4 regions of the Paenarthrobacter sp. A20 genome follow, and region 4 is predicted to be linked to each of the others. Evidence: riboswitches for the same ligand, from Rfam matches in the RefSeq annotation. Region 4 holds a riboswitch; each other region holds the start of a gene.

The links. A riboswitch is a leader RNA that binds a small molecule or an ion and turns the genes downstream of it on or off. The one in region 4 is predicted to bind cyclic di-AMP.
Region 1: another riboswitch for cyclic di-AMP. It lies ahead of J3D46_RS24480 (M23 family metallopeptidase); the one in region 4 lies ahead of J3D46_RS02580 (hypothetical protein).
Region 2: another riboswitch for cyclic di-AMP. It lies ahead of J3D46_RS08755 (hypothetical protein); the one in region 4 lies ahead of J3D46_RS02580 (hypothetical protein).
Region 3: another riboswitch for cyclic di-AMP. It lies ahead of J3D46_RS06750 (NlpC/P60 family protein); the one in region 4 lies ahead of J3D46_RS02580 (hypothetical protein).

The regions. Positions count from the first base shown of each region.
Region 1 covers NZ_JALJWH010000003.1:70,523-72,717, reverse strand. The annotation lists gene J3D46_RS24480 (M23 family metallopeptidase) at 1-796, opposite strand, end outside; cyclic di-AMP (ydaO/yuaA leader) riboswitch at 800-974, opposite strand; gene J3D46_RS24475 (SURF1 family protein) at 1,266-2,123, opposite strand; gene J3D46_RS24470 (cytochrome c biogenesis protein ResB) at 2,113-2,195, opposite strand, start outside.
Region 2 covers NZ_JALJWH010000001.1:1,825,297-1,827,491, forward strand. The annotation lists gene J3D46_RS08755 (hypothetical protein) at 1-772, opposite strand, end outside; cyclic di-AMP (ydaO/yuaA leader) riboswitch at 776-963, opposite strand; gene J3D46_RS08760 (HAMP domain-containing sensor histidine kinase) at 1,072-2,195, opposite strand, start outside.
Region 3 covers NZ_JALJWH010000001.1:1,394,114-1,396,308, reverse strand. The annotation lists gene J3D46_RS06755 (FAD-binding protein) at 1-105, shown strand, start outside; gene J3D46_RS06750 (NlpC/P60 family protein) at 270-1,046, opposite strand; cyclic di-AMP (ydaO/yuaA leader) riboswitch at 1,050-1,242, opposite strand; gene J3D46_RS06745 (copper resistance CopC family protein) at 1,393-2,022, opposite strand; gene J3D46_RS06740 (NCS2 family permease) at 2,137-2,195, shown strand, end outside.
Region 4 covers NZ_JALJWH010000001.1:543,214-545,408, reverse strand. The annotation lists gene J3D46_RS02580 (hypothetical protein) at 1-775, opposite strand, end outside; cyclic di-AMP (ydaO/yuaA leader) riboswitch at 778-924, opposite strand; gene J3D46_RS02575 (hypothetical protein) at 1,054-1,284, opposite strand; gene J3D46_RS02570 (ATP-dependent DNA ligase) at 1,330-2,195, shown strand, end outside.

The DNA of each region.
Region 1 (2,195 bases), on a different contig from region 4:
GGTTCACGGTCTGCCCGTTCAGGAGTACCTCGAAGTGCAGGTGGCATCCGGTGGAGTTGCCGGTGGTTCCGGCCGCGGCCAGCCGCTGGCCGGCGGTTACGGTCGCGCCCACGGAAGTTTCGATGGCGGCGAGGTGGTTGTAGGTGCTCTTCAGGCCGTTGCCGTGGTCCACCACAATCCTGTTCCCGCCACCGTAGGGGGACCATCCGGCCTCCACGACGGTCCCGGCTCCGGCGGCGAACACCGCTACCTGGCAGGCTGCCACGAGGTCCAGGCCGGTGTGCAGCTCCCCGGTGCCCGAGATCGGGCTGGTGCGGATACCGAACGGAGAAGTGACCGACATGCTGGCCAGCGGCGCCCCCAACCGGGCCGCGGCAGCGGCCGGGGAGGCCGCCGGGGTCGTCGGCGCGGCCGCGCCGGCAGCAGCTATGGGGGTCTTGGCCGGTACCGGCAACGGTGCCTGCTGTGTGGTGACAGCCGGGCGTTCATAACTGATGGAAGCCCCCACGGGGGCTTGGACGGGCGCGCCGGCAGCTGCCGTCCCCGATGCCTGCACCGCGAGGGCTGTGCTGGTGGGGGCCGGCCCGGCATGGGCGGCAGTGAGCGCTGCGGTCAACAGCGCGGCGACGCTCAGCGTAGCGGCGGCCGTGACCTGTTTGCGCCGGCTCCCCCGCGCTTCTGCCTCTGGCAGGGGCCGGTGACGGCCGGTAGTGGGGGATTTCATCGAGACGGCCGTGCGGGGCGCGAATCCGGAGGTTGGTTTTCGGCGGCGGCCATGGGGGGGTACAGAAGGCAAGGGGGATCCTTTCGGTTCGCCTGCGAAGTTAGCTGTCGGGTTCGGGCCAAGGAAAAATGCCCGGCCGTGCCCGGCGGCTTTCAGGCCACCGACATCACGGCTTCACCCCAAGGCAGGCTTGCTGCCGATTCTGGGTCCTCCACCCCCGCCGTCAAAAAGGGATAGTCGTTTGATGCCCCCGGCGGGGTCCAGCGCGGGGCATCAAGGGTCTCAATACAGAAAAACCTGAATTAATAGTAGCTGCAAAGCATCATCGTTACAATTTCGTGACTTAGGGGTTGTCGGCCTCGGTCAGGGACGCCCGGCTCGGTGCTGTTCTGAGACGCTTGACCGTATCTTCAGATTTGCAGCTAAGGGGTCAACGATCCCGGCCATGGGATCGTTCCCGGCACACCGGGTGATCTCCGCCTGGCCGGGGATGCCCTAGCCGTTCCGGGGCACCCTCTCCCGTCGGGCCTGCCGTGCCTGGTCAGAGTCCCATCGAGTCCAGCAGGGCGTCTTCTTCCTCGACGCGGGAGCGTTTGCGCGGGGCGGGAGCACGGGGTTGCTGGGCGGTGCTTGCGGTCTCCGCGGATTCGTCGGGCATGTCCCGTTCCTCACGGTGCATGCGGGCCTGCTGCCGTGCCATGTACCCGAAACCCACGAAGGCCAAGACGCCGAAGGTGATCCACTGCAGGGCGTAGGACAGGTTCGAGCCTTCCTTGACGGCCGGCGGGGCGAGTGGTTGCGGGACTGTGGCAGGCTGCGGGGACTCCGAGGCCATGACCCCGTAGCTGCCTGCCAGCAACGGGTACCCCAGCTGGCTCGCGTAATAGGACAGGTCGATGCTGGCCAACTGGCCCTCGGGTGCGTCACGACCCAGATCGGGCTCGGAGGGTTTGATCCGTACGACCGCCGAGACTTCTCCCGCTGGTGGTGCGGGCACGGCATCGGGGTACCCGGGCCGGGTGTTGCCGATCGGCAGCCAGCCCCGGTTGACTGCGATCGTTTCACCGGAAGCAAGCCGGAGCGGCACCACTACCTCGTATCCGGCAACGGAATTGTTGGGTCGGTTCCTGATGATTCTCTGGTCCTCGGCAAGGTACCGCCCTGACACTACAACCGTTCTCCACTTCGCGTCGGGGTCGGCGACGTCAAAGGAGGCGCGGGCATCCTGGAACGGCACCGGGGTTCTGTCGTAGTTCTGCTGGACCCTGCGGATTTCGGTCACGGTCTGATTCCGGCGCTCCATCTGCCAGTTCCCCAGCCCAATGCATGCCGCGGCGAATAATGCGGCCAGCAGCAGCCAACCCGCCCAACGCCAGGACAGAAGGAACCTATACGCCATCCTGTTCCTCCTGGAGCTGCCATTGCCGTGCCAACAGTGCGCGGATCGCCGTCGCCTCGGCGGCTAGGCGGT
Region 2 (2,195 bases), 1.3 Mb from region 4:
TCAGGCCCCACTTGATCTGGGTCTGGTAGTTGGTCTGCCAGTCAGCACCCGCGGTTGCCATTTTGGTAGCCGGCAGCGACTGGACAATGCCGTAAGCACCGCTGGAAGCGTTGGTGGCGGTGGTCTTCCAGTTGGATTCCTTCTCCCACAGGGTGTTCAGCGCAGTCATTTCGCTGGCGCTCCAGCCGTAGTTGCCAAGGATGCTGGCAGCGTAGGCCTTGGCGGCGGCGGGGTCGTCCACGGCCTTCGGGGCGGCGGCCGCAGCTGCGGCCTCGGCAGCGGCGGCGGCAGCAGCGGCGTCGGCGGCTTGCTTGGCTGCAGCGTCAGCGGCGGCCTTCTCAGCAGCGGCTTGGTCGGCTGCGGCCTTCTCGGCGGCTGCTTTTTCAGCAGCGGCTTGGTCCGCTGCGGCCTTCTCGGCTGCAGCCTTTTCGGCAGCGGCCTTGTCCACGGCAGCCCTGTCAGCGGCGCCCTTTGCGGCGGCTGCATCCAAGGAAGCGGAGATTTCAGCTGTCTTGTTGTTGCTGACCTGGGCATTCGCCTGGGTCTCTGCAACGCGGCTTACCTCGGGGAGGGTCAGGGCGGCGTTGGCAGCAGTACCGAGCGATGCAACGCCCAGCGCAGCGGCTACAACACCGGCAACAACCGACATGCGGTGGCCGGACTTACCCTGGCGGGCAGCGTTCTTGAGGACAGCCTGCGACTTGGTCAACGGTGCGTTGTGCTCATCGCGGTGACGCGCGGAAGGGCGCGTCTGATCATTGAATTCAGACATGTGTGATTACCTCTCAGCGCCTGCGGAGTTAGCTGTCGGGTTCGGATGAGGTCATCCGGCCGCGCATCACGCTGCGGCTTCACCCCAAGGGTCCGGCATAAATGCCTGGGCCCGGAGACTCTGGGTCCCCCGTCTCTGCCTCGGAGTAAGAACGGACTCCGGGAAGTGGCAGAGCTCGGCGCATCCCGGATGCGGGTCAGTTGGGGCGACCCACCCTTTCGACGGTACAGGAGGAATTCGCAGAAGTCACATTTAGGTAACAGAGATCACGACGCCGGTGAGTCGCCTTGCTGACTTCGTTACATCTGTTCGTTGGCGACAGCGGGGAGTCGAAGGGCGAATTCCGTGCGCCCCGGCCGTGAGGTCACTTCCACGGTGCCGCCGTGCGCTTCCACGATGGATTCAACGATCGACAGGCCCAGTCCGGAGGTGCCCTCAGACCCCGATCGCGCGGCATCGGCGCGGGCAAAGCGGGAGAAGATCCGGCCCTGGAAATCCTCTGGAATGCCGGGCCCGTTGTCCGTCACGGTCACCACAGCGCTGCCATCGGCAGAGAGCATGACGCCGGTGACCACCGTGGTGCCGGAGTCGGTATGTTTACGGGCATTGGAGAGAAGATTGGCAAGGACCTGGTGCAGCTGCGTAGCGTCACCCCGGACCGTGACGGGCTCATCAGGCAGTTGAAGTTGCCAGATGTGGTCCGGTGCCATGACTTTCTCATCGCTGACAGTTTCGATCACCAACTGGGTGAGGTCCACGTCCGTGACCTTGACCGGCTGGCCTTCATCCAGCCTGGCAAGGAGCAGCAGATCCTCCACCAGGGTGGTCATCCGTTCGGACTGGCTCTGGACGCGTGACAGCGACTTTCGGCCGTCATCGGTGAAGTTCTCGGTCATCCTCAGCAGCTCGGTGTAACCGCGGATGGCCGTCAGCGGCGTTCGGAGTTCGTGCGACGCGTCCGCGACGAACTGGCGCACTTTGGTCTCGCTTTCCTGGCGCGCTTCCAGGGCATTGGAGACGTTGTTCAGCATCTGGTTGAGGGCATGGCCAACGCTGCCGACTTCCGTTCCGGGATGGGCGGCCGACGGCGGTACGCGCACAGCAAGTGCCACCTCACCGGCGTCGAGGGGAAGGCGCGAAACTTTGGTGGCTACCTCGGAGAGCTGCTCCAACGGCCGCATGGTCCGCCGGATGATCACTGTTCCCGCGAGGCCGATGATGACCAGACCGCCCAGGGAAACCAGCACCATGGTCCACACCAGTGAGGCCTCGGCGCTTTGCTTGTCCGCGAGCGGCAGGCCCGTGACGATCACATCGCCATAGGCGGTCTCGACAGCCACCAGCCGGTAGTCCCCGTTGGAGAGGGATCGGTCCGCCGGATCACTGTTCTTGGGGAGGGCCAACAGTACTTGCTCGTCGTCCG
Region 3 (2,195 bases), 850 kb from region 4:
ATTACGCCCACCCCCAAGGAAGTCCTTCGGCAGGCCAAAGCAGTGGGTCAGGCGATCTCTTCCAAGGTTGCCCTCCCGGCAGGGCCAGGCCTGGCCACCGCCTAGCCGATCCAACCGGCACACCCTGCCCCACTACGCGGCAAAGGCGCGCCTACCCGCCGTCGTACGTCCATGTCTGGAACTTTTACGCACAAAACTTAACGCCAAAGGCCGGTGCCTTCGAGGAGTGATTCCTCAAAGACACCGGCCTTTGGACTGAAGCGTGAGGCTTATGCGCCAGCGCGTACGTAGGTCAGGGGACCCGTTGCGGTCAACCAGCTGATCGGGTGGATGCCCGTCTGGTTGCCGTTGATGCCACCGCTGATGGCCTGGCCGTTGCCGATGTAGATGGCGACGTGGCCGGACTGAACGATCATGTCACCGGGCTGGGGGTCGCTGACGACCTTGCCGTAGTTCATGAACTGCATGGGGCCAAGGTCACCAACAGGGATGCCTGCGGAGCCGAGAGCCCGTTCCACCATGGCGGTGCAGTCCTGCATGATGCCGATCTGGGCGTAAGCCGAGGCAACCATGGCTGCGTTGACGCCACCGACTGCCGGGGCAGCAGCAGCGGGAGCAGCAGCAGCCGGAGCGGCAGCTGCGGCCTTGGCGACAGGAGCCGTTGCAGCGGCAGTGGTGACTGCTGCCTTCTTGGCTACGGGAGCCTCAACGACGGGAGCCGGCTTCTCGATGACCGGAGCCGCTACGGAAGCAACGGCAGGGCGCTCGAAGTTGATGGTCGCCGTGGAGGCGGCGGTAACAACCTGGGTGGGAGCTTCGGAGGCGGTCTCTGCGACCGTGGCGGGGCTGGAGTCCCGCTGAACCGGAGCTTCAGCTGCGTGGGCGGCGATGGAGCCGGTCAAGACGAGGCCCGAGGCTGCTGCGATGACAGCTGCCTGGCGGCCAGCGCCGGAGGCGTTGCTGGCAACTGCCTTGGAGATGGAGATGAACGGATTAGGACGTACGCTGTCCGCCTTACGACGGCCGCGAAGAATGCGTGAAGACATGAAAGAGCCTCTCCCGATGCCTGCGAGGTTAGCTGTCGGATTCGGATGGGAGTCACCCGGTCACTATCCCCCGCTGTTCAGCGGAAGCTTCGTGACTTCACCCCAAGGCACGCTCGAAAGCGACCTAAAATGGGTTCCCCGTCTCTGCCGTAAGGTTTGTCTGCGAACGGATTCCGGACTGCGGCAGAGCTAGGCAATCAGGCCGGAAGTGCCCGCTACGTGGAACAGGCACAGGTACAACCGTACGCGATGATCACGCCGAAGTCACATTTAAGTAACGAGAACTACTCTTCTGGCGTGTCGCGGTGACCGTTTCGAGATATTCGCAGGTACGTAGAAAACCCCGTTATTCCGCGGGATTCTCGCCATCCGCGTCGTTGGAAGCAGCGAGTTTCCTACGTGCCGTAACAGCCAGAAAGATAACGAGTCCGATAGCAACAACGGCCAGTCCCACGATGCTCCACGGGAACGGCTGGGAGGCATCCGCGGCCGGTTCGCTGGTGCCCGTTCCCGGCGCACCGGTACCGGCCGTCGGTACCGAGGCTGAAGGAGCCGAAGCAGACGGTGAGGCAACCGCCGAACCGCTTGCCGACGTCGCGCCTCCGGCTGCCGTGAACGTAAAGGTGCCCTCGATGGGGTGCGAATCGCTGCTGACGACCCGCCAGACCACCGTGTACTCGCCCGCGGGTGCGCCTTCGCGCAGCTTCTGGACAGCTTGGTTGTCAATGATTTCCACGGGACCGTCTGCCCAGTTTTCGCCGCCCGCCGTGACTGTTACGCCCGAACCGATGGCCAGCGGCCGGTTGTTGAACGTGATGGAGACCGACGCCGGGACGACAGTCACGCTGGCACCGTTGGCCGGCGTGGTGGATTCGGCGACGTCATGGGCGGACGCCGGAGCCGCGGAAAACAGCAAGGCCGACGCGAAGGCGAGGGCAGCAACGACGGCGGCCAGAAGCGGGCGGATGGTACGCATGGGGCGGTTTCTCCTAGTGTTGGCTTCCTTACAGACTAGGCGAATCGTCCGGGGCGCCCGTATCCGACCGCATAGGATTTGAGAGCACACTCCCCTCGATCCCCGGAGTCCTTCATGCTTAAACAAGGTTCTGCAGTCGACCGCTACTTCAAAATCACTGAACGTGGATCCAC
Region 4 (2,195 bases):
TTTCCTGGCCGAAGAAGGGCAGTTCGAGAGCCTGCCCCAAGGTTCCGGCCGTCAGGACCAGGCCGAGGGCACCTGCCACCACGGCCATGCGCTGGCTCATGTGCTTGACCGACGCAGCTTTCCGCAAAACCGTGTGGGGTTCCCGGCCAAAGGAGGAGCCACCAAAGCTGGATTTGGCGGCAGCGGCTGACGCTGCCTGCTTGCGAACATCCTTGCGGCCGGCGAGTGATGCTGACGCCGTTGCGGCCGCGGCGACCTGGGCCGGGGACTTGCCTCGCGGCGACACAGGGGCCGGAGCCGCGGATGTGGTCGCGGATTCATCGGGGGCTGCCACCACGGGGATGGCTGCCGTGGCTGGTTCCGACGAGCCTGGCTGAGGGCTTGCGGGATTAACGATCGGGATGGCCGCGGTGGGAGGCCCCGGCGTGGTGGATGCCGGGGTCTCAGCTTGAACGACCGGAATGGCTGCAGTTGCCGCCTCAACAGGCCCGGGCCGGGATGATTCCCCAGCAGCGGGCTCTGCAGGAGCGATCACAGCCTGGGCTGCCTGCTCCCGCTCGGCCGCGCGTACGGCTGCGCGGGTGGTGGGCGTTGCGACGGTGGGGACGGCCGCGGTGGCGGCTTCCGGCGTCGTGCTTGTAGTTTCGGGCGCCGCGACGGAGCCTGCAGGCGCGCTGATGGGGGATCCGCTGGGTTGGGCCCGACGGCGTCCGGTTGGCTTGGTGCGCTCGCGCTCAGTCTGGGCGCGGCGCGGCTGATCCATGGTTGGGGACATGGTGGTTGCCTCTCAACGCCTTCGAGGTTAGCTGTCGGGTTCGGACGAGGCCGTCCGGCCGCACAAGGCGGCTTCACCCCAAGGACTTGAATCAAGTCCGGGAACTTTTGGGTCCCCCGCCTCTGCCGCGGGTCTGGCGGATCCCGGATTGCGGCAGAGCTCGGCGTCAATCCGGAAGCGGCCCAGCGGAGATAAGGGTCGCCCTACGACGGTACATGAGCCGGAAAGTAAAGTCACATTAATGTAACGGGCGGTAGGCCTCCCCCATTGAGGGGCCTCTAGCGCTTACGCTTCGGGGCCGGCGCTGGGGCCGGGAGCTCGTGCTGGATCTTCTGGATTTGATGTGCCTGATGAGTCTCAGGGCGGAAGATCTCGTCGGCGATGCCCAGCATCCCGCCCGCCGCCGCACGCCTGACTCCGCGCTTGGACTGCCGCGAGGTCCAGTACCAGAGGCCGGCGAGGAGCGCGGGAACTCCGAGTACTGCGGCCAACACGGCCAAGATATCCATGGCATAAGACTAGCTTCGGCGTGCACCGGCAGGTAGACATTGTCTATGGACCTGCCAGTGATGCCGCCCGTCTCGCCCATGCTCGCCAAGTCCGTTCCGGCCATCCCCGATGTTGGGCACTATGAGCCCAAGTGGGACGGCTTCAGGACCATCGTCTTCAAGGATGGGGACGAGGTCATCCTGGGCAGCCGCAACGAGAAACCCATGACCAGGTACTTCCCGGAGCTGGTGGACGCGCTGCGGAAGAACCTCCCGGACAAATGCGTGATTGACGGCGAGATTGTCCTGATCCAGGGCAACAGGCTCGAATTCGAGGTGCTTCAGCAGCGGATCCATCCCGCGGACAGCCGGGTCCGGATGCTCGCTGAGAAGACCCCATCATCCATGATCGCCTTCGACATCCTGGCCCTGGGCGGTGAGGACCTGATGGGCAGGCCGTTCTCTGAGCGCCGCGCCATCCTTGAACGCGCGCTCGCCAAGGCTGAGCCTCCCGTCTACGTGACGCCCGCGGTGACAGACCTTGAGCGGGCGCAGGAGTGGTTCGTGCAGCTCGAGGGCGCAGGCTTGGACGGTGTGCTGTCCAAGCCGCTGGATGGGACCTATCAACCCAACAAGCGCGTGATGTTCAAGACCAAGCACGAGCGGACGGCGGACTGCGTGGTGGCCGGATTCCGCTGGCACAAGACGGCGAAAGTTGTGGGGTCCATGCTGTTGGGCCTTTATAACGACGCCGGACGCCTCCAGCACGTGGGGGTGGTGGCCTCATTCCCCATGGCCAAGCGGGAAAGCCTGGTGGCCGAGCTTGAGCCCTACCAGGTCGAACTCAGCGAGCACCCTTGGGGCGAGTGGGCCAGCCAGGGCGAAGGGGTCGCGGGTTCCCGGATGCCTGGTGCCCAGAGCCGGTGGAGCGG